3 regions of the Streptomyces sp. NPDC020379 genome follow, and region 3 is predicted to be linked to each of the others. Evidence: riboswitches for the same ligand, from Rfam matches in the RefSeq annotation. Region 3 holds a riboswitch; each other region holds the start of a gene.
What was found. Region 3 has a riboswitch for thiamine pyrophosphate ahead of thiO (glycine oxidase ThiO). Riboswitches for the same ligand answer to the same signal wherever they lie in the genome.
Positions count from the first base shown of each region.

Region 1 (3,843 bases), on a different contig from region 3:
AGGTGACCCGCGAAGACGTTGTGCACCCGGTCGCCCATGTGCTTCTGCTGGTCCAGGAAGCGGCGGGCCGCGTTCGCGATCGACACGAAGTCGTCGCCCACCTTGAATATCACCACGCCGTGCACCTTGAGCGGGATGCCCTGCTGGGTGACGCAATCCACGTTCAGCTCGGCCTCGTTGAGATCCAGCGACAGCTTCCGCACCACCTGCACCCCGGGCAGCACGAGCGTGCCGCGCCCGGTGACGATCCGGAAGCCCATGCCTTCCTCAAGGCCCTCGGTGCGGTGCTTGGAGCCGGAGATGACCAGCGCCTCATTGGGCTCCGCCACCCGCCACATCAGCTTGAACAGACCGATCACGACGGCGACGCCTACGACGACGACCCCCGCCACGATGCCGATGAGCATCGCTCATCCCCCCTTTGACGGCTCCTGGGTGCGGAGCCTTGTGATCGAAAGTGTGCTCCCGCGCAGGCCGGTGGTGAAGAGGACCGGGCGTCTTGGCGCTTTCTTGACGCCCGGCGCCCCGCGAACCCCCGCTCACCCCGGGTGAATCAGCCGTAGGCGGCCGCCACATAGACCGTGCGCGGCGGCTGATACTCCACGATCACCACCACCGTGCCCCGCTCCAGGCGCTCGCCCTCCTCCATCGCATACGCCAGGAACGCCTCGGCCCCGCCCCTGACCCGCACGATCACCTCGCCGACCAGCCCCGGGCCGACCGTCCCCGTCACCCTGCCCTGCTCCCCGACCACCGGCAGCTCCCCCCTCCCGCGATCACTTCGCCCGACGGCGCCTCCCGCCCCGGGACGCCCCCCGCGCCCTCGGACCGCTCTTCGCCCTCGTCTTCGTATTGTGCCGGTCGGCACTGACAACGAGCGCCGCCAGCGCGGTCGTCACCGGCACCGAGGCCACCAAGCCGATGCTGCCGACCAGCGTGCGCACGATCTCCTCCGCGACGATCTCGCTCGTCGCGACCCGCCCGATCCCGCTGTCCGCGATCGAGAACAGCAGCATCAGCGGCAGCGACGCGCCCGCGTACGCCATCACCAGCGTATTGACCACCGACGCGATGTGGTCCCGCCCGATGCGCATCCCCGAGCCGTAGAGCTTGCGCCAACTCGCGGCCGGATCCGCCTCCTTCAGCTCCCACACCGCCGACGTCTGCGTCACCGTGACGTCGTCGAGCACGCCCAGGGAGCCGATGATGATCCCGGCGAGCAGCAGGCCGCGGATCTCGATCTCCGGATAGAGGCCGTGCACCAGGCCGGTCTGGTCGTCGGTGTCGCCCGTCAGGTGCGCCCACTGCGTGAACAGCGCGCCGAGCAGCCCGATGAGCATCAGCGACGTGAGCGTGCCGACGACCGCCACGGACGTCCGCGCGTTGAGGCCATGACACATATAGAGCGCGATCAGCATGATCGCGCTGCCGCCGACCACGGCCACCAGCAGTGGGTCCGAACCGTGCAGGATCGCCGGGAGGATGAACAGCGTCAGCACCCCGAAGCTGACCACCAGGGCGACCAGCGCGAAGACCCCGCGCAGCCGGCCGACCACCACGACGGCCAGCGCGAACAGCCCGGCGAGCAGCGCCATGGGCAGCGTCCGGTCCACGTCGGTGACCGCGTACTGGAGGTTCTTGGGCGCCTTCGGCGCGTACGCCAGGACGACCTCCTGGCCCACCGTGTAGTGCCGTGAGGCGCTCGGCTGCACGAGTTCGGTGAAGGTGCGGCCCTTGTCCGGGCCCGAGGTGACCTCGATCTCCGACTTCTCGCACGGCCCCTGCGCCGCCGGCGGGCCGCCGCCGGGCTGCGGGGACTGCTGTTGCGGCGTGGCACCCGCCTTCGCGCAGTCGATCTCCTCGATCTTCACCACCCGGCCCGACCGCGTCTGCTGGTCGAGGCCGAGCCCGGAGTGCTTGTGCGGGGGCGCTCCGCCCGGCCACATCACGACCAGCCCCGCGAGCACCGCGACGGCGAAGGGGATGAGCACGGCCGCGATCACCTTGCGCAGGTGCGCGGAGACGGGCGTGGGCGGGCCGTGGCTGTGCGAGTGGCCGTGGGAGTGCCCATGGGATCTGGGTCCGGGGAGATCGGTCGGGGTCTGCGGTTCCGTGGGGGTCACGCCTCGCATCATCGCAACCCCCTCTGGTCCTCCGTACGGGGGAAGCGCTAGCGTGGTGGCACCTTTGCAATCGCGGGAGCTCGGAGCACCGGGCTGAGAGGGCGCTGAACCTCCGTACGGCTGGCACGTACGGGAATCGCTGCGTCGACCGCCGAACCTGTTACCGGGTAATGCCGGCGTAGGGAGTTCTGGTCTCATGACCTCGCAGGATGCGCGCACGTCCGAAACCGGTCCCATCGGCTGGCACAAGGACTACGTGACCGGCTCGCGGCCGGACCTCAGGGTTCCGGTGCGGCGGGTGCATCTCACCAACGGGCAGGACGTACGGCTGTACGACACCTCCGGCCCGTACACCGACCCGGCCGTCGAGACGGACGTCCGCCGTGGCCTCCGGCCGCTGCGGGAGAGCTGGATCATCGGCCGCGGTGACACCGAGGAGTACGCGGGGCGACCGATGCGCCCCGAGGACGACGGCCTCAAGCACACCTCTCCGCGCGGGGGGCTCAAGAACCTCGACGCGGTCTTCCCCGGCCGCCCGCGCCAGCCCCGCCGGGGCCGTTCCGGCGCCGCGGTGACCCAGCTCGCGTACGCCCGGCGCGGTGAGATCACCGAGGAGATGGAGTACGTGGCCCTCCGGGAGAACGTCTCCCCGGAGACCGTCCGCGAGGAGATCGCGGCCGGCCGGGCCGTGCTCCCCGCCAATGTGAACCACCCGGAGATCGAGCCGATGATCATCGGCAAGAAGTTCCTGGTCAAGGTGAACGCCAACATCGGCAATTCCGCCGTCACCTCCTCGATCGAGGAGGAGGTCGAGAAGATGACCTGGGCGACCCGCTGGGGCGCCGACACGGTCATGGACCTCTCGACCGGCCGCAACATCCACACCACCCGCGAGTGGGTGCTGCGCAACTCCCCCGTGCCGATCGGCACCGTGCCGCTCTACCAGGCCCTGGAGAAGGTCGACGGCAAGGCCGAGGAGCTCACCTGGGAGATCTACAAGGACACGGTCATCGAGCAGGCCGAGCAGGGCGTGGACTACATGACCGTCCACGCGGGCGTGCTGCTGCGCTACGTCCCGCTGACGGCGCGCCGCAAGACCGGCATCGTCTCGCGCGGCGGCTCGATCATGGCCGCCTGGTGCCTGGCGCACCACAAGGAGTCGTTCCTCTACGAGAACTTCGAGGAGCTCTGCGAGATCCTCGCCTCGTACGACGTGACGTACTCCCTCGGCGACGGCCTGCGCCCCGGCTCCATCGCGGACGCCAACGACGAGGCGCAGTTCGCCGAGCTGCGGACGCTGGGCGAGCTCAACACGATCGCCAAGCGGCACCACGTGCAGACGATGATCGAGGGCCCGGGCCATGTCCCGATGCACAAGATCAAGGAGAACATCGACCTCCAGCAGGAGATCTGCGAGGAGGCGCCGTTCTACACGCTCGGCCCGCTGACGACCGACGTCGCGCCCGCGTACGACCACATCACCTCGGGCATCGGCGCGGCGATGATCGCCTGGTGGGGCACGGCGATGCTCTGCTACGTCACGCCCAAGGAGCACCTGGGCCTGCCGGACCGCGACGACGTCAAGACCGGTGTGATCACATACAAGATCGCGGCCCACGCGGCGGACCTCGCCAAGGGGCACCCGGGCGCGCAGGAGTGGGACGACGCGCTGTCCGACGCCCGCTTCGAGTTCCGCTGGGAGGACCAGTTCAACCTGGCG
Region 1 is NZ_JBIRVR010000015.1:138,089-141,931, reverse strand. Features, by position in the region: gene ACH427_RS20730 (SPFH domain-containing protein) at 1-407, opposite strand, end outside; gene ACH427_RS20725 (hypothetical protein) at 554-754, opposite strand; gene ACH427_RS20720 (YibE/F family protein) at 777-2,132, opposite strand; TPP riboswitch at 2,186-2,326, shown strand; gene thiC (phosphomethylpyrimidine synthase ThiC) at 2,320-3,843, shown strand, end outside.
Region 1: it holds a riboswitch for thiamine pyrophosphate, as region 3 does, so the genes downstream of both, thiC (phosphomethylpyrimidine synthase ThiC) here and thiO (glycine oxidase ThiO) in region 3, are expected to answer to the same signal.

Region 2 (3,843 bases), on a different contig from region 3:
ACACGGCGAACGCGAAACCGGCCGCGACCGCCAGGGCGCGGCCCACCAGCGGCAGGTCGACCTCGCGCCAGGCGCGCAGCGGTGAGGCGCCGAGCACCGCGGCGGCCTCGCGTAGCCGGGCGTCCACCGCGCGCAGCACGGGCAGCATGGTCCGCACGACGAACGGCACACCCACCAGGGCCTGCGCGAGCGGCACGAGGATCCACGACGTGCGCAGATCCAGCGGCGGCTCGTCCAGGGTGATCAGGAAGCCGAAGCCGACGGTCACGGCGGAGGTGCCGAGCGGCAGCATCAGCAGCGCGTCGAAGCCGCGGACGAGCTTCCCCGCGCGCCGGGTGAGGGCGGCGGCGGCCAGGCCGCCCACGACCACCGCGATGCCGGTGGCCGCCAGCGCGTACGACAGCGAATTGCCGATGGCCTCCAGCGGGGCGACGACGAACGTCCCGCCGTTGTCCCCCGCCGAGGCGAGGGCGCGGTAGAAGGTCAGGCCGTAGCCGTCCGGGCCGTCGAAGGAACGCAGGGTGAGGACGACGAGCGGCACCAGCACCAGCAGCGCGATCACGGCCAGCACGGAGCCGAGCAGCGCCCACTGCGCCGCGCCGCGCGGCCGGCGGGCGGTGCGCGCGGCGTCGACGAGCCTCAGGGCGGACTCCCTGCGGCGCACGGTCCGGCCGTGCACGACGAGCAGCACGGCCACCGCGGCGAACTGCACGAGCGTGAGCACGGCCGCGGTCGGCAGGTCCAGCAGCTGCGCGGTCTGCTGATAGATCTCCACCTCCAGCGTGGAGTAGCGCGGGCCGCCCAGGATCTGCACGACGCCGAAGGAGGTGAAGGTGAAGAGGAAGACCATCAGCGCCGCGGCGGCCACGGCGGGCGTCAGGGCGGGCAGCGTCACCCGCCGCCAGGCGGCGAACCGGCCTGCTCCCAGCACCCGTGCCGCCTCCTCCTGGCGCGGGTCGAGCTGCGCCCAGAGGCCGCCGACGGTCCGTACGACAACGGCGTAGTTGAAGAAGACATGGGCGAGGAGGATGGCCCACACCGTGGTGTCCAGGCGCACGCCCCACAGCTCGTCCAGCAGCCCGCCGCGCCCGAGCAGCGCCAGGAACGCCGAGCCGACGACGACGGTCGGCAGGACGAAGGGAACGGTGACCACGGCCCGCAGCAGCTGTTTGCCGGGGAAGTCGAAGCGCGCGAAGACGTACGCGCCGGGGAGCGCGAGGGCGAGGGTCAGCGCGGTGGAGGCGAGGGCCTGCCAGGTCGTGAACCACAGGACGTGGCCGATGGCGGGGTCGGTGACGACCTCGCCGATGCGGCCGAACTGCCAGTGCCCGCCGTCCTTGAGACCGCGGGAGACGATCGCGGCGACGGGGTAGGCGAAGAAGACCCCGAAGAAGGCGAGCGGCACGGCCATCAGGCCGAGCCGCACCGCCGTCGGCCGCCAGGGCCGCCGGGACCGCCCGGAGGCGCTCCTGGGGCCCTCGGACGGCTTTCCCGTGGCGTCTACTTCAGGACGATCGAGGACCATGCCTTGACCCACTGCTCGCGGTTCTTGGCGATCTTCTCGGGAGCGAGCGTCGCGGGGTCGGTGACCTTCGCGCCGTACTTGGTGAACAGCTCCGGCAGCGCGGCGTCCTCGGCGGCGGGCTTGACGAACATCGTCAGCGGCATGTCCTCCTGGAACTTCTTGCTCAGCAGGAAGTCGACCAGCGCCTTGCCGCCCTCGGTGTTCTTCGCGCCGGACAGCAGTCCGGCGAACTCGATCTGGCGGAAGCACGTGCCGGTCGCGACACCGGTCGGGGCCTCCTTCGGCTCCGGCTTCACATCCATCACCTCGGCGGGCGGACTGGAGGCGTAGGAGACGACCAGCGGCTTGTCGCCCTTGGCCTTCCGGCCCGCGGCGGAGCCGGAGAAGCGCTGGTTGTACGCCTGCTCCCAGCCGTCGACCACCTCGACGCCGTTGGCCTTGAGCTTCTTCCAGTAGTCCTGCCAGCCGGCGTCGCCGTACTTCGCGATGCTGGCGAGCTGGAAGGCCAGGCCGGGCGAGGACGTGGCGGAGTTCTCCGTGACCAGGAGGTTCTTGTACTCCGGCTTGATCAGGTCGTCGAAGGACTGCGGCGGGGCCAGCTTGTGGCCGGCGAAATACGCGCGGTCGTAGTTGACGCAGATGTCGCCGGTGTCGATCGGGGTGACCCGGTGCCGCGCGGCGTCGAGCTGGAGATCCTTGGGGACGCGGTCCAGGCCCTTGGCCTCGTACGGCGTGAAGAGGTCCTTGTCCAGGGCGCGCGACAGGAGGGTGTTGTCGACGCCGAAGAAGACGTCGCCCTGGGGGTGCCTGGCGGAGAGGATCGCCTGGTTGACGGCCGCTCCGGCGTCACCGCTCTTGACCGTCCTGACGGTGTAGCCGCTCTGCTTCTCGAAGTCCTTGAGCACGCTGTCCGAGATCTGGAACGAGTCGTGCGAGACCAGGGTGACGGTCTTGCCGCCGTCGGTCCCGCCGGAGCCGCCCGAGCCGCAGGCGGCCAGCGCGGGCAGGCCGAGCGCGACGGCGGCCGCCGCGCCGAGGGCACGCCGGAGGTTGGTGTTCATGGTGCGTCTGACTCCCTACGCCGGTATGACCCGGATCAGGTCCGAGGGTCTGCGGCCCGTGCCGCACTCTCAGCGCTCTCGCGCTCCCCTGTCGGATTGTTCATTTGTGCGTTCGTTTGTGCGCTCGAAGGCGCGAAGGCACCGTATCAGTGCCGCTCCGGGGGCCGCGCTCAGCGCTCGGCCGCCGCCAGCTGCCCGCAGGCGCCGTCGATCTCCTGGCCGCGGGTGTCGCGGACGGTCACCGGCACGCCGTGCGCGGCGATCGCCTGGACGAACGCCCGCTCGTCCTCCGGCCGGGAGGCCGTCCACTTCGAGCCCGGGGTGGGGTTGAGCGGGATGAGGTTGACGTGCACGCGCTTGCCCTTGAGGAGCCGGCCGAGCAGGTCACCGCGCCACGCCTGGTCGTTGATGTCGCGGATCAGGGCGTACTCGATGGAGATGCGGCGGCCCGACTTCTCCGCGTACTCCCAGGCGGCGTCGAGGACCTCGCGGACCTTCCAGCGGGTGTTGACCGGCACCAGGGTGTCGCGCAGCTCGTCGTCGGGCGCGTGCAGCGAGACCGCGAGGCGGCACTTGAAGCCCTCGTCGGCGAAGCGGTGCATCGCGGGGACCAGGCCGACGGTGGAGACGGTGATGCCGCGCTGGGAGAGGCCGAGGCCGTCGGGCTCGGGGTCGGTGAGCCGGCGGATGGCGCCGACGACCCGCTTGTAGTTGGCGAGCGGCTCGCCCATGCCCATGAAGACGATGTTGGACAGGCGCGCGGGCCCGCCGGGCACCTCACCGTCGCGCAGCGCGCGCATGCCGTCCACGATCTGGTGCACGATCTCGGCGGCCGACAGATTGCGGTCGAGACCGGCCTGGCCCGTGGCACAGAACGGGCAGTTCATCCCGCAGCCGGCCTGGGAGCTGATGCACATGGTGACCCGGTCGGGATAGCGCATCAGCACCGACTCGACCAGCTTGCCGTCGTGCAGCCGCCAGAGGGTCTTGCGGGTGGTGTCGTCGTCGCACGAGATGTGCCGGACGACACTCATCAGCTCGGGCAGCAGCTCGGCCGCGAGCTTCTCGCGGGAGGCGGCGGGGATGTCGGTCCATGCCGCGGGGTCGTGCGCATACCGGGCGAAGTAGTGCTGCGACAGCTGCTTCGCGCGGAACGGCTTCTCGCCGATCGCGGCAACCGCCTCGCGGCGCTCGGCGGGCGAGAGGTCGGCAAGGTGCCGCGGGGGCTGCTTGGCCCCGCGCGGCGCGACGAAAGTG
Region 2 is NZ_JBIRVR010000009.1:186,308-190,150, reverse strand. Features, by position in the region: gene ACH427_RS15035 (ABC transporter permease) at 1-1,411, opposite strand, end outside; gene ACH427_RS15030 (thiamine ABC transporter substrate binding subunit) at 1,501-2,586, opposite strand; TPP riboswitch at 2,582-2,686, opposite strand; gene rlmN (23S rRNA (adenine(2503)-C(2))-methyltransferase RlmN) at 2,757-3,843, opposite strand, start outside.
Region 2: it holds a riboswitch for thiamine pyrophosphate, as region 3 does, so the genes downstream of both, ACH427_RS15030 (thiamine ABC transporter substrate binding subunit) here and thiO (glycine oxidase ThiO) in region 3, are expected to answer to the same signal.

Region 3 (3,843 bases):
AGCCCCGTACGTTCGTGGCCAGCCGCCGCATCGCGACGGTGGTGAGCTCGGTGCCGGAGGCCAGCAGCGCGCGCTCCAGGACGTCCAGGCTGGGCGCGCCGCCCGTGCCCATGATCAGGCGGGACGTGAAGGTGGTGCCGGCGATGGTGAGCAGATCGTCTGCCATCTGGGCTGATCAGCCTCCCTGCACTGCGGTGAGGACCTCGACGCGGTCACCCTCGCCGAGCGTGGTGCCGGGCCACTGGCCGCGGGGTACGACGGCTTCGTTGAGGGCGGCCGCGACCCCGCTGTGGGCGGTGGTCAAGGAGGCCACCAGGCCGTCGAGGGTCAGGCCCCGGGGCACCGAGCGGCTCTCGCCGTTGACGCTGATGCCGACGTGGGCCTCGGGGCTGTCGGTGGGGTCCATGGGGTTCATACGGGCAGCTCCTGGAGCGCGTTCGAGAAGCGGAGAGGAGAGAACGGGCGGGCCTCGTCCGGCAGCCGTCCGGTGGTCAGCGCCTCGGCCATCACATCGCCGGTCAGGGGGGTGAGGAGCACGCCGTTGCGGTAGTGGCCGGTGGCGGCGAGCAGGCCGGGCAGGGCGGTGGGGCCCAGCAGCGGGGCGTTGTCGGGCGAGCCGGGGCGCAGCCCGGCGCGGGTCTCCACCAGGGGCAGCTCGGTGATGCCGGGGACCAGCTCATGGGCGTCGCGCAGCAGTTCGTAGACGCCGCCCGCGGTGACGGTGGTGTCCCAGCCGAGCTCCTCGGTGGTCGCGCCGACGACCAGCTCGCCGTTCTCGCGCGGCACCAGATAGACGTGGCCGCCGCGCACGACCGCCCGCACGGTCCGGGACAGGAAGGGCGCGTACGCGCCGGGCACGCGCAGCCGCAGGATCTGGCCCTTGACCGGGCGCACCGGCGGCAGGACGTGCGGGGGGACGTCCGCGAGGGCGCCGCTGCGGCTGCCCGCCGCGAGCACGGTCCGGCCGGCCCGTACGCGGGTGCCGTCGGCGAGCTCGGCGCCGGTGGCCCGGTCGCCGGAGAGCAGCAGCCGTACGGCCTCCGTGCGGTGGAAGGCGACCCCCGCCCGTCCGCAGGCCGTCAGCAGGGCCCCGGCGAGCCGCCGGGGGTCGGTCTGGTGGTCGCCGTCCACGCGCACGCCGCCGCGCACGCCCGGCGCGAGCATCGGCTCCAGCCGGCGGCACTCACGCCCCGACAGCCACTGGGCGTCCAGCCCGCACCGCTGCTGAAGGGCGTGCAGTTCCCGCAGATGGGCCCGGTCGTCGGCGTCGAGGGCGACGGCGAGGGTCCCGCAGGCGCGGTAGCCGGTGTCCTGGCCGCTCGCCTCCTCCAGCTCCGCCGTGAAAGCCGGGTAGCGCCGCGCGGACGCCACATTGAGCGCGAGCAGCTCCTGCTCGCCGTAGTGCAGCTCGGTCACCGCGGCCAGCATCCCGGCCGCCACCTGGGCCGCGCCACCGCCCGGCGCGGGATCCGCGACGGCGGTGCGCAGGCCCCGCTGCGCGGCACGCCACGCCGTGACCAGACCGATGACACCGCCGCCGATCACGAGGACGTCGTACGTCCCCGGTGACGCTGTTGAAGACGCGTGCATGGGCGTCCAGCCCCTCCCTTCGCCGGCATGACCCGGATCAGGTTCGTACGGTCGGAGGCCGGCCAGCCTCCCTCTCAGCCCGGTCCGTCCGGGCTCCCGCGAGTGCTTGTACAGCGGCCACCCTAGTACGGGCCGCGAACCGTCCGGAAGGCCGGACGGGGGCGCCGGAGGGGGCATGCGCGGCAGCGGGGCGCGTCAAACACCATGACGTTGTGTCAGAGGTCTCGCTACGCGGTGCTCCGGCCGGGACCGGCCGCCGCCCTACAGTTGATCGGGTGAGCGAGCACCGGATGGAACCGCAGACCACGAGTGACCGGCGCGCTGTCATCGTCGGCGCCGGAATGGCCGGGGTGCAGACCGCCGTCGCCCTGCGCGAGCAGGGCTGGACCGGCACGATCACCCTGCTGGGCGCCGAGCCCCACCGGCCGTACGACAGGCCACCGCTCTCCAAGGCGGTGCTGCTGGGCAAGGCCGAGGGGTCCGCCTTCGAGGTGGACTTCGCCTCCCTCGGCATAGACCTCGAACTCGGCCGGGAGGCCACCCGGCTGCGCGCCGGCGAGCACCTGCTGGAGACCTCCGAGGGTCCCGTCCCGTACGACGTGCTGATCATCGCGACCGGCGCGCGGCCCGTCGAACTCCCCGGCAGCGCGGGCATGCCGGGCGTGCACCTGCTGCGCACCCTGGACGACGCGGAGCGGCTGCGCCCGGTGCTCGCCGGGCAGCGCGACGTCGTGGCGGTCGGCGCCGGGTGGATCGGCGCCGAGTTCGCCACCGCCGCGCGCGAGGCGGGCTGCCGGGTGACGGTCGTCGAGGCCGCGGACCGGCCGCTGGCCGGCGCCCTGCCCGCCGAGGTCGCCGCCCACATGGTCGCCTGGTACGCCGACAGCGGCGCCCGCCTGCTCACCGGCGCGCGCGTGGCCGCCGTGGAGCCCGGCGCCGTGGTGCTGGCCGACGGCACCCGGCTGCCCGCGGACGCGGTGCTCGTGGGCATCGGCGCCCGCCCGGCGACGGAGTGGCTGGAGGGGTCGGGCGTCGAGCTGGCCGCCGACCGCTCGGTGCTCACCGACGACCGGCTGCGCACCTCCGTGCCCGATGTCTACGCGGTCGGCGACTGCGCGTCCTTCCCGTCCGCCCGCTACGGCGAGCGGCTGCTGGTCCACCACTGGGACAACGCCCTCCAGGGCCCGCGCACCGTCGCCGGGAACATCGTGCACGGTACGGCCGAGGGGCCGGTCTACGACCCGGTGCCGTATTTCTGGTCCGAGCAGTTCGGGAGGTTCGTGCAGTACGCGGGCCACCACGTCGAGGGCGACGAGCTCATCTGGCGCGGCGACCCGACGGGCGCGGCCTGGACGGTGTGCTGGGTGCGCGGCGAGGTCCTCGTCGCCCTGCTGGCCGTCGGCCGGCCGCGCGACCTGGCCCAGGGCCGCAAGCTCATCGAGCGCGGCGCGGTCCTCGACCGGGCGCGGGCGGCGGACGCCTCGGTCCAGCTGAAGGCCGCGGAGGTGTGAGGACCTGCTGACGGCGCGGGCCGGGCGGGCCCGGCCGGGGGTCCGCACGACGCGCCGCCGGCAAGGTCGGGTCAACCTGGCTACCGACTGTCAGTCCCAGATGGCAGGCTTGTCCCGTGACCGAGATTGACGCAAAGATCGATGCTCTCGTCCCCGCCTGGCTCAACCTCCCCGACATCGCGGAAATGCTCGATGTCGAGGTGACGCGTGTCCGGCAGCTGGTCAAGGAGGGCCAGCTGATCGCGGTGCGCCGTGGCGAGAACCGAGTGCTCCAGGTGCCCGCCGAGTTCATCGGCGAGGGCAAGGTGATCAAGGGCCTCGCAGGCACCTTGACGCTGCTGAAGGACGACGGCTTCAGCGACGAGGAAATGCTGGAGTGGCTCTTCACTCCGGACCCGACCCTGCCCGGCACCCCGGCGCAGGCCCTGCGCGAGAATCGTGGCACGGAGGTGAAGCGCCGCGCCCAGGCGCTCGCCGTCTGACCCGTCCGCAGGCGCTGTAGACGCCGAGAGAGAACCGTCCGGTGTGCGGGCGGGGGCCGCGTGCCCCCGCCCGCACACCGCCGACCCCGGGGGGATCCACCCGATGTCCGTCACCGCGCGCGAGCGGCTCGCCGACGCCCGGCTGTATCTGTGCACCGACGCCCGCAGGCGCCAGGGCGACCTGCCGGAATTCCTGGACGCGGTCCTCGCCGCCGGGGTGGATGTCGTGCAGCTGCGCGACAAGGGCATGGAGGCGGGGG
Region 3 is NZ_JBIRVR010000001.1:278,160-282,002, reverse strand. Features, by position in the region: gene ACH427_RS01310 (thiazole synthase) at 1-166, opposite strand, end outside; gene thiS (sulfur carrier protein ThiS) at 176-415, opposite strand; gene thiO (glycine oxidase ThiO) at 412-1,590, opposite strand; TPP riboswitch at 1,588-1,700, opposite strand; gene ACH427_RS01295 (NAD(P)/FAD-dependent oxidoreductase) at 1,881-3,101, shown strand; gene ACH427_RS01290 (Rv2175c family DNA-binding protein) at 3,218-3,583, shown strand; gene thiE (thiamine phosphate synthase) at 3,687-3,843, shown strand, end outside.